3 regions of the Streptomyces sp. B15 genome follow, and region 1 is predicted to be linked to each of the others. Evidence: riboswitches for the same ligand, from Rfam matches in the RefSeq annotation. Region 1 holds a riboswitch; each other region holds the start of a gene.
The links. A riboswitch is a leader RNA that binds a small molecule or an ion and turns the genes downstream of it on or off. The one in region 1 is predicted to bind thiamine pyrophosphate.

Region 2: it holds a riboswitch for thiamine pyrophosphate, as region 1 does, so the genes downstream of both, thiO (glycine oxidase ThiO) here and thiC (phosphomethylpyrimidine synthase ThiC) in region 1, are expected to answer to the same signal.
Region 3: it holds a riboswitch for thiamine pyrophosphate, as region 1 does, so the genes downstream of both, KBY19_RS09260 (thiamine ABC transporter substrate binding subunit) here and thiC (phosphomethylpyrimidine synthase ThiC) in region 1, are expected to answer to the same signal.

Annotation. Positions count from the first base shown of each region.
Region 1 is NZ_JAGPXJ010000001.1:143,830-148,012, forward strand. It holds gene KBY19_RS00690 (cupin domain-containing protein) at 1-116, shown strand, start outside; gene KBY19_RS00695 (DUF5326 family protein) at 287-505, shown strand; gene KBY19_RS00700 (YibE/F family protein) at 569-2,050, opposite strand; TPP riboswitch at 2,122-2,257, shown strand; gene thiC (phosphomethylpyrimidine synthase ThiC) at 2,250-4,064, shown strand.
Region 2 is NZ_JAGPXJ010000171.1:2,998-7,180, reverse strand. It holds partial or broken gene KBY19_RS35270 (thiazole synthase) at 1-388, opposite strand, end outside; gene thiS (sulfur carrier protein ThiS) at 397-618, opposite strand; gene thiO (glycine oxidase ThiO) at 615-1,817, opposite strand; TPP riboswitch at 1,813-1,927, opposite strand; gene KBY19_RS35255 (NAD(P)/FAD-dependent oxidoreductase) at 2,058-3,314, shown strand; gene KBY19_RS35250 (Rv2175c family DNA-binding protein) at 3,348-3,722, shown strand; gene thiE (thiamine phosphate synthase) at 3,829-4,183, shown strand, end outside.
Region 3 is NZ_JAGPXJ010000014.1:12,274-16,456, forward strand. It holds gene KBY19_RS09255 (iron ABC transporter permease) at 1-1,361, opposite strand, end outside; gene KBY19_RS09260 (thiamine ABC transporter substrate binding subunit) at 1,478-2,554, opposite strand; TPP riboswitch at 2,550-2,665, opposite strand; gene rlmN (23S rRNA (adenine(2503)-C(2))-methyltransferase RlmN) at 2,766-3,878, opposite strand; gene KBY19_RS09270 (phosphatidate cytidylyltransferase) at 4,023-4,183, opposite strand, start outside.

The DNA of each region.
Region 1 (4,183 bases):
CCACGCACGTGGCGCGGGGCAGCGTCGTCTACGTACCGGCCGGGGTGGCGCACAAGTTCCACCACATCTCCGAGGACCTGCGCGTCCTGGTGGTCTTCTCGCCCCCCGAGGGCTGAGCCGGCTCACGCGCGGCGCGCTCCGTGCTCCCCCGGCCGTCAGGGTCGCCTCAGGGTCGGTTTCAGGGGAGGACCGGGGCCCGGGCCGCCCCGTCGGCTTGCGGTGCGGCCTAGCATCGGGGCCAGAGGGCACAAAGCCTTCAAAACTCTTCGATACGGAGTACACAGTCATGGACGCGAAAGGCACCCTCTCCGGCCTGCCGTGGTGGGTCACATGGATCGTGATACCGGTGATCGCGCTGGTCGTCTTCGGCGGCCTGATCGCCAGCGTGGTCGGCTTCCTGGTCGGTCTGCTGTTCAAGGTGCTGGTCTTCGTCGCCCTGGTCGGCGGCGTCGTCTACCTCGTCCGCCGCTTCAAGGCCGGCGCCTCCGGCCGCAGCGATTGGTGACCCCCTCGCGCCCCGCGCCGCCCCTCCTGTCCGCGGCAGGCGGCGCGGGCCCGGAGTAACCCCTCACTTCGGCTTGCGGCGCCTGCCGCGGGCACCGATGGCCGGGCGGCGAGCCGCTGCCGGGCCGCCGGAGGAGGGAGCCGGGATGCTCGGCGGGGGGCCGGGCGGGGCACCGGGCGGGGCACCACCCTCCACACGCGGGGCGGCCTGTTGGGGACGGCTCCGGTCGGCCGAGACGACCAGCGCGGCCAGCAGGGTGGTGACCGGAACCGAGGCCACCAGGCCGATCGAGCCGACGAGCGTACGGATGATCTCCTCGGCGACCACCTCACTCGTGGCGACCATCGTCACATCGCTGCGCGCGATGGAGAACAGCAGCAGCAGCGGCAGCGCCGCACCCGCGTAGGCCAGTACCAGAGTGTTGACCACGGACGCGATGTGATCGCGCCCGATCCGCATGGCGGAGCGGTAGATCCGCCGCCAGCTCGCCCCCGGATCGGCCTCCCGCAGTTCCCAGACGGCCGACGTCTGGGTGACCGTCACATCGTCGAGCACGCCGAGCGAGCCGATCAGCACACCCGCCAGCAGCAGCCCCCGGATCTCGATGCCGGGGTACAGCCCGTGCACCAGGCTGGTCTGATCGTCGGTGTTTCCCGTCAGTTGCGCCCAGCCGATGAACAGCGAGCCGAGCACCCCGATCAGCAGCAGCGACACCAGGGTCCCCAGCACCGCCACCGAGGTACGGGCCGACAGGCCGTGGCACAGATACAGCGTGGCCAGCATGATGGCGCTGCCCCCGACCACCGCGACCACCAGCGGATTGGAGCCCTGCAGTATCGCGGGCAGGATGAACAGCGTCAGTACGGCGAAGCTGATGATCAGGCCCACCAGCGCCAGCACCCCGCGCAGCCGGCCCACCAGCACCACCACGAGCGCGAAGACGCCGGCGAGCAGCACCATCGGCAGATCGCGGTCGGTGTCGACAACGCTGTACTGGAGCTTGCGCGGCGCTTTCTCGGAGTACCCGACGACGACGCCCTGACCGACGGAGTAGGTGCGGGTGGAGTCCGGCGGCACCACCTCGGTGAAGGTATGGCCCTTGTCCTTGCCCTCGGTGACCTCCACCGTCGCTTTGTGGCACGGCCCGTGCTCGCCGTCCTGCGGTGTGCCCCCCGGGGACTGCGTGCCACCGCCCGAGGAGGGGGGTGGTTGCTGGACGTTGACCTTGTCGCAGTCCACCTCCGCCAGTTCCACGACCTTCGCGTCGAAGGTCGGCCGGTCGAAACCGACACCGGAGTGGTCGTGTCCGTGGCCCGGGGCGCCTCCCGGCCACAGCACCACCAGCCCCGTCAACACCGCCACCGCGAACGGCACGAGCACGGCCGCGATGACCTTCCGCAGATGGCGGGACACGGGCGCGGCGGGCCCGTGTGCGTGGGCATGCGAGTGGCCATGGGCCTGCGAGTGGCCATGGGCCTGCGGGTGTCCGGGGCCGGCGGCGGGGCCGGACTCAGGCGCGGCATCGGCGGAGTCGGAGTGGGTCACCGCCCGATCATCGCAAGAACGGCCGTGCGGGGTGTTCAGTGCGGGCCGTGTGCCGTTAGCGTAGAGACGCCTTTGCACATCGCGGGAGCTCCGAGCACGGGGCTGAGAGGGCGCTGACCTCCGTGGAAGGAACCACGGAAACGGCTGCGCCGACCGCCGAACCTGTTACCGGGTAATGCCGGCGTAGGGAGTGGGTCTCATGACCACGCAGGATGCACACGCGCGCGCCGACAACGCGTCGGACACCGGGGCCGAGAAGGCCATCGGCTCGCACAAGGGATATCTGCAAGGAACGCGCCCGGACATCCGGGTCCCCGTCCGACGGGTGCATCTCACCAACGGCACGGACGTGACGCTCTACGACACCTCCGGGCCGTACACCGACCCCGACATCGAAACCGACGTGCGCCGCGGACTGGCACCGCTGCGCGAGAACTGGATCGTCCAGAGGGGAGACACCGAGGAGTACGCGGGCCGGGAGCTGCGGCCCGAGGACGACGGCATCAAGCACACCAGCCCGCGCGGCGGACTGGTCCGCGGCAACCAGGCCGATCTGGCGGGCCTGGACGCGGTCTTCCCGGGCCGTCCGCGCCAGCCGCGCCGCGGCCGGGCCGGTACGGCCGTCACCCAACTCGCGTACGCCAAGCGGGGCGAGATCACCGCGGAGATGGAGTACGTCGCCCTCCGCGAGAACCTCACCCCCGAGTTCGTCCGGGACGAGATCGCCGCGGGCCGCGCCGTACTGCCCGCCAATGTGAACCACCCGGAGACCGAGCCGATGATCATCGGGAAGAACTTCCTGGTGAAGGTGAACGCCAACATCGGCAACTCCGCCGTCACCTCCTCCATCGAGGAGGAGGTCGAGAAGATGACGTGGGCGACCCGGTGGGGCGCCGACACCGTGATGGACCTCTCGACCGGCCGCAACATCCACACCACCCGCGAGTGGGTGCTGCGCAACTCCCCCGTCCCCATCGGCACGGTGCCGCTCTACCAGGCGCTGGAGAAGGTGGACGGCAAGGCGGAGGAGCTGTCCTGGGAGGTGTACAAGGACACCGTCGTCGAGCAGTGCGAACAGGGCGTCGACTACATGACGGTGCACGCCGGTGTGCTGCTGCGCTACGTCCCGCTGACGGCGCGCCGCAAGACCGGCATCGTCTCGCGCGGCGGCTCCATCATGGCGGCCTGGTGCCTGGCGCACCACAAGGAGAGCTTCCTGTACGAGCACTTCAGCGAGTTGTGCGAGATCCTGCGCGCGTACGACGTGACGTTCTCGCTCGGTGACGGGCTGCGGCCCGGCTCGATCGCGGACGCCAACGACACCGCGCAGATGGCCGAGTTGGACACCCTGGGCGAGCTGAACCGGATCGCCAAGGCGCACGACGTGCAGACCATGATCGAAGGCCCGGGCCATGTACCCATGCACAAGATCAAGGAGAACGTCGACCGCCAGCAGGAGGTCTGCGAGGAGGCCCCGTTCTACACACTGGGCCCCCTCACCACGGACATCGCCCCCGCCTACGACCACATCACCAGCGGCATCGGCGCGGCGATGATCGGCTGGTGGGGCACGGCGATGCTCTGCTACGTCACCCCGAAGGAACATCTGGGGCTGCCGGACAAGGACGATGTGAAGACCGGCGTGATCACCTACAAGATCGCCGCCCACGCCGCCGATGTGGCCAAGGGCCACCCGGGGGCGCAGGACTGGGACGACGCCCTGTCCGACGCCCGCTTCGAGTTCCGCTGGGAGGACCAGTTCAACCTGGCCCTCGATCCGGAAACGGCCCGCTCCTTCCACGACGAGACGCTGCCGGCCGAGCCGGCCAAGACCGCGCACTTCTGCTCCATGTGCGGCCCGAAGTTCTGCAGCATGAAGATCAGCAGAAGCATCACAGAGCAGTTCGGCGGTGAAGAGGGCGCGTCCGCCGAGGAAATCGAGGCGGGGATGCTGGAGAAGTCGAGGGAGTTCGCGGCGAGTGGGAACCGGGTGTACCTGCCCATCGCGGACTGATCCAGTCGCGTCGCCAGGCAAAGCGGCCCCGGGCCCCGGGGCCGCTTTGCCTGGTAGAAGGTGATCACCTTCCCTGGCCCGCGGCACCTCCACGGTGCTCCGGAGCGGCACCCGACGAC
Region 2 (4,183 bases), on a different contig from region 1:
GCACGGTGAAGCCGTCGTCGACCAGTGTCTCGGCGGCGTCGAGCAGCTCGACGGGGTCGGGCAGCAGGGTGCGCTCGTCGGCGACGACCTCCAGTTTCACCCAGTCCGTCCCCAGCGCCTCCCGCGCCAGCCGCGCGGTGAGTACCGCCTCACCCGCGGTGTAGCACCCGGCGGTGTTCGGCAGGGTCCGGATGCCGTGCTTGTCGAGTACGGACAGCACGGAGCCGCTCACCGACGGGTCGAGCCGCCGCATCGCGACCGTGGTCAGTTCCGTGCCGGAGGCCAGCAGGGCGCGTTCGAGGACGTCGAGGCTGGGGGCGCCGCCGGTGCCCATGATCAGTCGCGAGGTGAAGGTGGTGTCGCCGATGGTCAGCGGATCGTCGGCCATGGTGGTGCTCAGCCTCCCTGGACTGCGGTGAGAACTTCGACGCGGTCGCCCTCGTCGAGCCGGGTCGCTGCCCAGCGGCTGCGGGGGACCACGCTCTCGTTGAGTGCGGCGGCCACGCTGGAGGGTGCGGTGGTGAGGGTGGCCACGAGCTGGTCGAGGGGGAGCCCGGGGGTCACCTGTCGGGGCTCGCCGTTGACGGAGACGGTCACCGGCCTGGTGGTGGAGGTCATGCGGGCTGCTCCTGGGGTGCACGGGTCGGGGAGGTGTCGAAGCGCCGGGGCGTGAAGGGACGCGCGGGCTCGGGCAGCCGGCCCGTGGTCAGCGATACGGCCAGCACCTCGCCGGTGAGGGGGGTCAGCAGGACGCCGTGCCGGTAGTGGCCGGTGGCCAGGTGGAGGCCGGTCAGTGCGGTGGGTCCGAGCAGCGGCGCGTTGTCGGGGGAGCCGGGGCGCAGCCCGGCGCGGGTCTCGGCCAGTGGCAGCTCGGTGACGCCGGGAACCAGTTCGTGTGCGTCCCGCAGCAGCTCGTAGACGCCGCCGGCGGTGACCGTGGTGTCCCAGCCGAGTTCTTCGCTGGTGGCGCCGACGACCAGCTCGCCGTCCTGGCGCGGTACCAGGTAGAGGGCGCCACCGCGCACGACGGCGCGGACCGTACGGGAGAGGAAGGCGCCGTGCGGCTCGGCCGGGGGCATGCGCAGCCGTAGTACCTGGCCTTTCACCGGGCGGATCGGGGGTGCCACCTCGGGGGGCAGCCCTTCCAGGGTGCCGCTGCGGGAGCCCAGGGCGAGCACCGTCTGCCCGGCGTGCACTTCCTCGCCGTTCTCCAGCGCGGCGCCCACCGCGCGGTCCTGTGCGGTGGTCAGCCGTAGTGCGCGGGAGCGCAGGAAGGTGACGCCCGCAGTCTCGCAGGCGCGCAGCAGCGCGGCGGCCAGTCGGCGCGGATCGATCTGGTGGTCGCCGTCGACGCGGGCGCCGCCGCGTACGGAGGGGGCGAGCATCGGCTCCAGGCGGCGGCATTCGCGCCCGGTCAGCCACTGCGAGTCCAGTCCGCACCGCTGCTGGAGGGCGTGCAGTTCGCGCAGGTGGGCGCGGTCGTCGGCGTCGAGTGCGACGGCCAGGGTGCCGCAGGCCCGGTAGCCGGTGTCCAGACCGGTGGCCTCTTCCAGTTCGGCGACGAAGTCCGGATAGCGTGCGGCCGAGGCGAGGTTGAGGTCCAGCAGTGTCTCCTCGCCGTAGTGCAGTTCGGTGACGGCTGCCAGCATGCCTGCCGCGACCTGGGCGGCTCCGCCGCCGGGTTCGGGGTCGGCGACGGTGACCGTCAGACCGCTTCCGGCGGCGCGCCAGGCGGTGACCAGGCCGATGAGCCCGCCGCCGAGTACGAGTACATCGGGGTTCTGGTGGGACGCTGCCGGAATCGCCGTGCCGCGCATGGGCGCTGCTTCTCCCTTCGCCGGAATGACCCGGATCAGGTTCGGACGGTCGGAGGCCGTCGCAGCCTCCCTCTCAGCCCGGTGCGCCCGGGCTCCCGCGTATGCCGTAACTACCGCACCCACCCTACTGCGGTGCCCGCGGGCCGGGTAAGGGCCACCGGGGGCCTCGGGCACGCCCCGCCGGCGGGCCTACGACCGGTGACCGATGGCCGCGCGGGCCGACCGGCATACAGTGATCGCGTGAGTGACGGTCAGAAACAGCAGCGGGTCGTGATCGTGGGCGCCGGGATGGCCGGTGTGCAGGCCGCCGTGCAACTGCGTGAACAGGGCTGGCCCGGTTCGGTGCGGCTGGTGGGGGCCGAGCCGCACGCGCCGTACGACAGGCCGCCGCTGTCCAAGGCGGTGCTGCTCGGCAAGGGCGAGGAGGCGCAGGCGCCGCTCTTCGACATCGACTTCGCGGGGCTGGGCATCGAACTGGAGCTGGGCAGGACGGTCACCGGGCTGCGGGCCGACGAGCGGCTGCTGGTCACCGACGCGGGTCCGGTCCACTACGACCGCCTTGTCGTGGCGACGGGTGCCGAGCCGGTCGGCCTGCCCGGCAGTGAGGGTGTGCCCGGCGTCCATCTGCTGCGCACCCTGGACGACGCCCGGCGGCTGCGGCCGGTACTGGCGGCCCGGGGCAGGATCGTGGTGGTCGGTGCGGGCTGGATCGGCGCGGAGTTCGCGACGGCGGCGCGCGAGCGGGGCTGCGAGGTCACCGTTGTGGAGGCCGCCGCGACGCCACTGCCGGGCGCGCTTCCGTCGCAGGTCACCGAGCCGATGCGGGGCTGGTACGCGGAGGCCGGGGCGACGCTGCGCACCGGGGTCGCCGTCGAGGCGGTGGAGCGCGGCGGGGTGCTGCTCGCCGACGGGACGCGGCTGGCGGCGGACGCGGTGCTGGTGGGGATCGGGGCCCGCCCCGCGACCGACTGGCTGCGCGGTTCCGGTGTGGAGCTCGGCCCGGACGGCGCCGTGGTCGCCGACGCCCGGCTGCGTGCCTCGGTCTTCGGCAGCCACGCGTCCGGCGTCTACGCGGTGGGCGACTGCGCCTCCTTCCCGTCGGCCCGCTACGGCGAGCGGCTGCTGATCCACCACTGGGACAACGCGCTCCAGGGCCCCCGTACGGTGGCCGTCAATCTGCTGGCCGAGGGGCATGCCGACGGTGAGGCCGACAGCGTCGTCTACGACCCGGTGCCCTACTTCTGGTCCGAGCAGTTCGGCCGCTTCGTGCAGTACGCCGGCCACCACGGCCCGGGCGACGAGCTGGTGTGGCGCGGCTCTCCGGACGGTGCCGCCTGGACGGTGTGCTGGCTGCGTGAAGGGCGGCTGGCCGCGCTGCTGGCCGTCGGCCGTCCGCGCGATCTCGCGCAGGGCCGGAAGCTGATTCAGCAGCGTACGGCCGTGGACCGGACGCTGGTGGGCGACGCGGCCGTCGCCTTGAAGCAGGCGGCGCGGTAGTGACCGTCGGTCCCAGATGGCAGTCTGGAACCCGTGACCGAGATTGACGCAAAGACCGATGCTCTCGTCCCCGCCTGGCTCACCCTTCCCGACGTCGCCGAGAAGCTCGGCGTCGAAGTGACCCGGGTGCGGCAGCTCGTGAAGGAAGGCCAGCTGATCGCCGTGCGGCGGGAGGCGGAGTCCGGGAACAAGGTGCTCCAGGTTCCGGCCGCCTTCATCGGGGAGGGCCGGATCGTGAAGGGCCTGGCGGGCACCATCACGCTCCTGAAGGACGACGGCTTCAGCGACGAAGAGATGCTGGAATGGCTGTTCACCGAGGACGAGTCCCTGCCCGGCTCGCCCGTGACGGCCCTGCGGGAGAACCGGGGCACGGAGGTCAAGCGCCGCGCCCAGGCGCTCGCCGTCTGACCCCGCCGCCCGGCTCGCGCCGGGCCCAGTGGAAGAACACCGACACCACCGGGTGCGTGGACCCGCCGCGGGTCCACGCACCCCTCACGGGGGGAAGCACCGCACCATGTCCCGTACCGCCACCACGTCCGCCACCTCCGCCGCGCCCGCCGACGCCCGTCGGCGACTCGCCGACGCACGGCTGTACCTGTGCACCGACGCCCGCAAGGAGCAGGGTGACCTTCCCGCGTTCCTGGACGCGGTGCTGGCCAACGGGGTCGACATCGTCCAGCTGCGCGACAAGACCATGGAGGCCGCGGAGGAGCTGGCGCATCTGGAGGTGTTCGCCGACGCCTGCCGCCGGCACGGCGCGCTGCTGGCCGTCAACGACCGCGCGGACGTCGCCCACGCCGCCGGCTCCGACGTGCTCCACCTCGGCCAGGGCGATCTGCCGGTCCCCGCGGCCCGCGCCCTGCTCGGCA
Region 3 (4,183 bases), on a different contig from region 1:
GCAGCGGCCTCACGCAGCCGTACGTCCACAGCGCGCAGTACCGGCAGCATGGTGCGGATGACGAACGGCACGCCCACCAGTGCCTGCGCGAGGGGCACCAGGATCCAGGTGGAGCGCAGATCGAGCGGGGGCTCGTCCAGCGCGACGAGGAAACCGAAGCCGACGGTGACGGCAGAGGTGCCCAGCGGCAGCATCAGCAGCGCGTCGAAACCGCGCACCAGCCGTGCCAGGCCGAAGGCCCGTCCGCCCGGACGGCGCCGGGGATCGGGGAGAGTGAGCGCGGCAGCGGCCGATCCACCCACCACCAGGGCGATGACGGTCGCGACGGCGGCGTAGGCCAGTGAGTTGCCGACGGCCTCGACAGGCGCGACGACAAAGGTCGCACTGTCGGACTGTGCCGCCAGTGCGCGGAAAAAGGTGAACCCGTACCCGTCCGGCCCCCCGAATGCCCGCTGTACCAGCACCAGCAGCGGCACAACAGTCAGCACAAGGATCACGCCCAGCACGGAGCACAGCAGCACCCACTGCCCGGCACCTGCGGGACGCCGTGCGGTGTGTTCCGCTGGGACGAGGCTGAGCGCGCTCTCCCGCTTGCGCAGCGACCAGGCGTGCACCGCCAGCAGCGCGGCGACGGCCGCGAACTGGACGAGCGTCAGCACAGCCGCCGTCGGCAGGTCCAGCAAGGTGGCGGTCTGCCGGTAGATCTCCACCTCCAGTGTGGCGTAGCGCGGACCGCCCAGTACCTGGATGACACCGAAGCTGGTGAAGGTGAAAAGGAAGACGATCAGCGCGGCAGCTGCCACGGAGGGTGCCAGCGCCGGCAGGGTGACCCGCCGCCAGGCGGTGAGGCGACCGGCCCCCAGCACCCGTGCGGCCTCCTCCTGGCGCGGGTCGAGCTGGGACCACAGGCCGCCCACGGTGCGCACCACGACCGCGTAGTTGAAGAAGACATGCGCGAGCAGGATCGCCCACACACTGGTGTCCAGCCGTACCCCGAACCATTCGTCCAGGACTCCCCCGCGTCCCGCCAGTGCGAGAAAGGCGGAGCCGACCACGACGGTCGGCAGGACGAACGGCACGGTCACCACGGCACGCAGCACCCGCTTGCCCGGAAAGTCGAACCGCGCGAACACATAGGCACCCGGCAGTGCCAGCGCGAGGGTGAGCGCTGTCGAGGCGGCGGCCTGCCAGAGGGTGAACCACACCACCTGGAGGATGTCCGGGTCGCTCAGCACCTGCCCGATCCGGCCGAGCTGCCACTGTCCGCCCTCACGCAGCCCCCGCCCGACGATGGCGACCACCGGGTAGCCGAAGAAGACGGCGAAGAAGGCCGCCGGCACAGCCATCAGACCGAGCCGCACCCACCCGGTCCTCGAACGGGGCGCCACGGCGGTGACGTCCGGCTCCGGCCCGGCCGGGCCGCCCATCAGGTCCGCGACGTCCGGCACCTCAGGGGCGTCCGCGGCGTCCGGGGCTGCTACTTCACGGCGAGCGAGGTCCACGTCTTGATCCACTGCTCACGGTGTTCAGCGATCTTCTTCGGGGCGACGGTGGCCGGGTCGTCGACGGTCTCGCCGTACTTGGAGAACAGCTTCGGCAGCCGGGCGTCCTCACGGACCGGGCTGACGAACATCTGCAGCGGCAGGTCCTCCTGGAACCGCTTGCTGAGCAGGAAGTCCAGCAGCGCCTTGCCGCCCTTGGTGTTCTCGGCGCCGCTGAGCAGCCCGGCGTACTCGGTCTGCCGGAAGCAGGTGCCCTTGGCGACGCCGGTCGGCGCCTTCTCGGGCGGGTTCTCGACGCCCAGCACCTCGGCGGGCGGGCTGGAGGCGTAGGAGACGACGAGCGGCTTGTCGCCCTTGCCCTTGCCCTCGCGCGAGCCGGTGAAGCGGTCGTTGTAGGCCTGCTCCCAGCTGCTCGCCACCTCCACGCCGTTGGCGCGCAGCTTCTTCCAGTAGCCCTGCCAGCCGTCCTCGCCGAACTCGGCGACGCTCGCCAGCAGGAACGCCAGTCCGGGTGAGGAGCCCGCGGCGTCCTCGGTCACCAGGAGGTTCTTGTAGCGGGGCTTCGTCAGGTCCTCGAGGGTGCGCGGCGGGTCGAGCTTCTTGTCGGCGAACCACTTGCGGTCGTAGTTGACGCACACGTCGCCGGTGTCGACCGGGGTGACCCGGTGTTTGTCGGGGTCGGCCTGCAGCCGCTGCGGCACCTTGTCGAGGCCCTTGGCCCTGTACGGCGCGAAGACGCCCTTGTCGAGGGGGCGGGAGAGCAGGGTGTTGTCGACGCCGAAGAAGACGTCGCCCTGGGGATTGCCCTTGTTGAGCACCGCCTGGTTCACGGCGGCTCCGGCGTCACCCCCGCGCAGCACCTTGACCTTGTAGCCGCTGCGCTTCTCGAAGTCCTTGAGAACGGGCTTGGAGACGGCGAACGAGTCGTGGGTGACGAGGGTGACGGTCTTGGCGTCTCCGCTACCGCCCGAGCCGCCGCAGGCGGTGGCGAGGAGTGCGAGGGTGAGGACAGCGGTGGTTGCGGCAGCAGCGCGCCGCGCGTGCTTCTTCATCAGTGCATCGACTTCCTACCCGGCATGACCCGGGCGAGGTTCGAGGGTCTGCGGCGCGTACGGATGTACTGCCGCACTCTCAGCGCTGTGAGCGCTCCCCTGTCGGCTGTTCGGTTTTCACGGGCCGCACGGACGGCCCGTTCGAACACTATCAGTCAGGCTCCGACGCCGGTCGGGCGTCGGCGTACCCCAGCGGTCGGCGGTCGGGTCGTCAGCGCTCGGTGGCCGCGAGCTGGCCGCACGCACCGTCGATCTCCTGGCCCCGGGTATCCCGAACGGTCACCGGCACACCATGCGACTCCAGCGTCCGTACGAACTCGGCCTCGTCCTCCGGCCGGGAGGCGGTCCACTTGGAGCCGGGAGTCGGGTTGAGCGGGATGAGATTGACGTGCACCCGCTTGTTCTTCAGCAGCCGGCCCAGCAGGTCGGCCCGCCAGGCCTGGTCGTTGATGTCCTTGATCAGCGCGTACTCGATCGACACCCGGCGGCCGGACTTGGCCGCGTACTCCCAGGCCGCGTCCAGCACCTCGCGCACCTTCCAGCGGGTGTTGACCGGGACGAGGGTGTCGCGCAGTTCGTCGTCGGGCGCGTGCAGGGAGAGCGCCAGCCGGCACTTGAAGCCCTCGTCGGCGAAGCGCAGCATCGCGGGCACGAGCCCCACCGTGGAGACGGTGATGCCGCGCTGGGAGAGCCCGAGACCGTCCGGCTCGGGGTCGGTCAGCCGCCGGATGGCGCCGACCACCCGCTTGTAGTTGGCCAGCGGCTCGCCCATGCCCATGAAGACGATGTTGGACAGCCGTGCCGGCCCCCCGGGCACCTCACCGTCCCGCAGGGCGCGCATACCGTCGACGATCTGGTGGACGATCTCCGCCGTGGACAGGTTCCGGTCCAGTCCGGCCTGGCCCGTGGCGCAGAACGGGCAGTTCATCCCGCAGCCCGCCTGCGAGCTGATGCACATGGTGACGCGGTCCGGGTAGCGCATCAGCACCGATTCCACCAGCGTCCCGTCATGCAGCCGCCACAGCGTCTTGCGGGTGGTGTCGTCGTCACAGCTGATGTGCCGCACCACGTTCATCAGGTCGGGCAGCAGCCCCGCCGCCAGCTTCTCGCGGGCAGCGGCCGGGATGTCGGTCCACTGCTGAGGGTCGTGCGCCAGCCGCGAGAAGTAGTGCTGCGAGAGCTGTTTGGCGCGGAAGGGCTTCTCCCCGATCTCCGCGACCGCCTCCCGGCGCTCCTGAGGGCTGAGATCGGCAAGATGACGGGGCGGCTTCTTCGCGCCACGCGGGGCGACGAATGTCAGTTCTCCAGGGGCAGGCCCCGACATGAGCAGGTACTCCTCAAAGCTGCACGGGTGGTGATCCCCGCGGACACGGGGACGACGGCACGGCGACGCCTGCGCCGGGAGATCTCACCGGACGATCCCCGCCGCAGCGGGGACGCAGACCCATCCAGCGTAACCGGTGCGCTTTCAGCCCGCGCCGACGAAGACCACCAGCAGCAGCCACACCACCGGAGCTGTCGGCAGCAGGGAGTCGAGGCGGTCCATGATGCCGCCGTGTCCGGGCAGCAGGGTGCCCATGTCCTTGATGCCCAGGTCCCGCTTCATCATCGATTCGCCCAGGTCGCCCA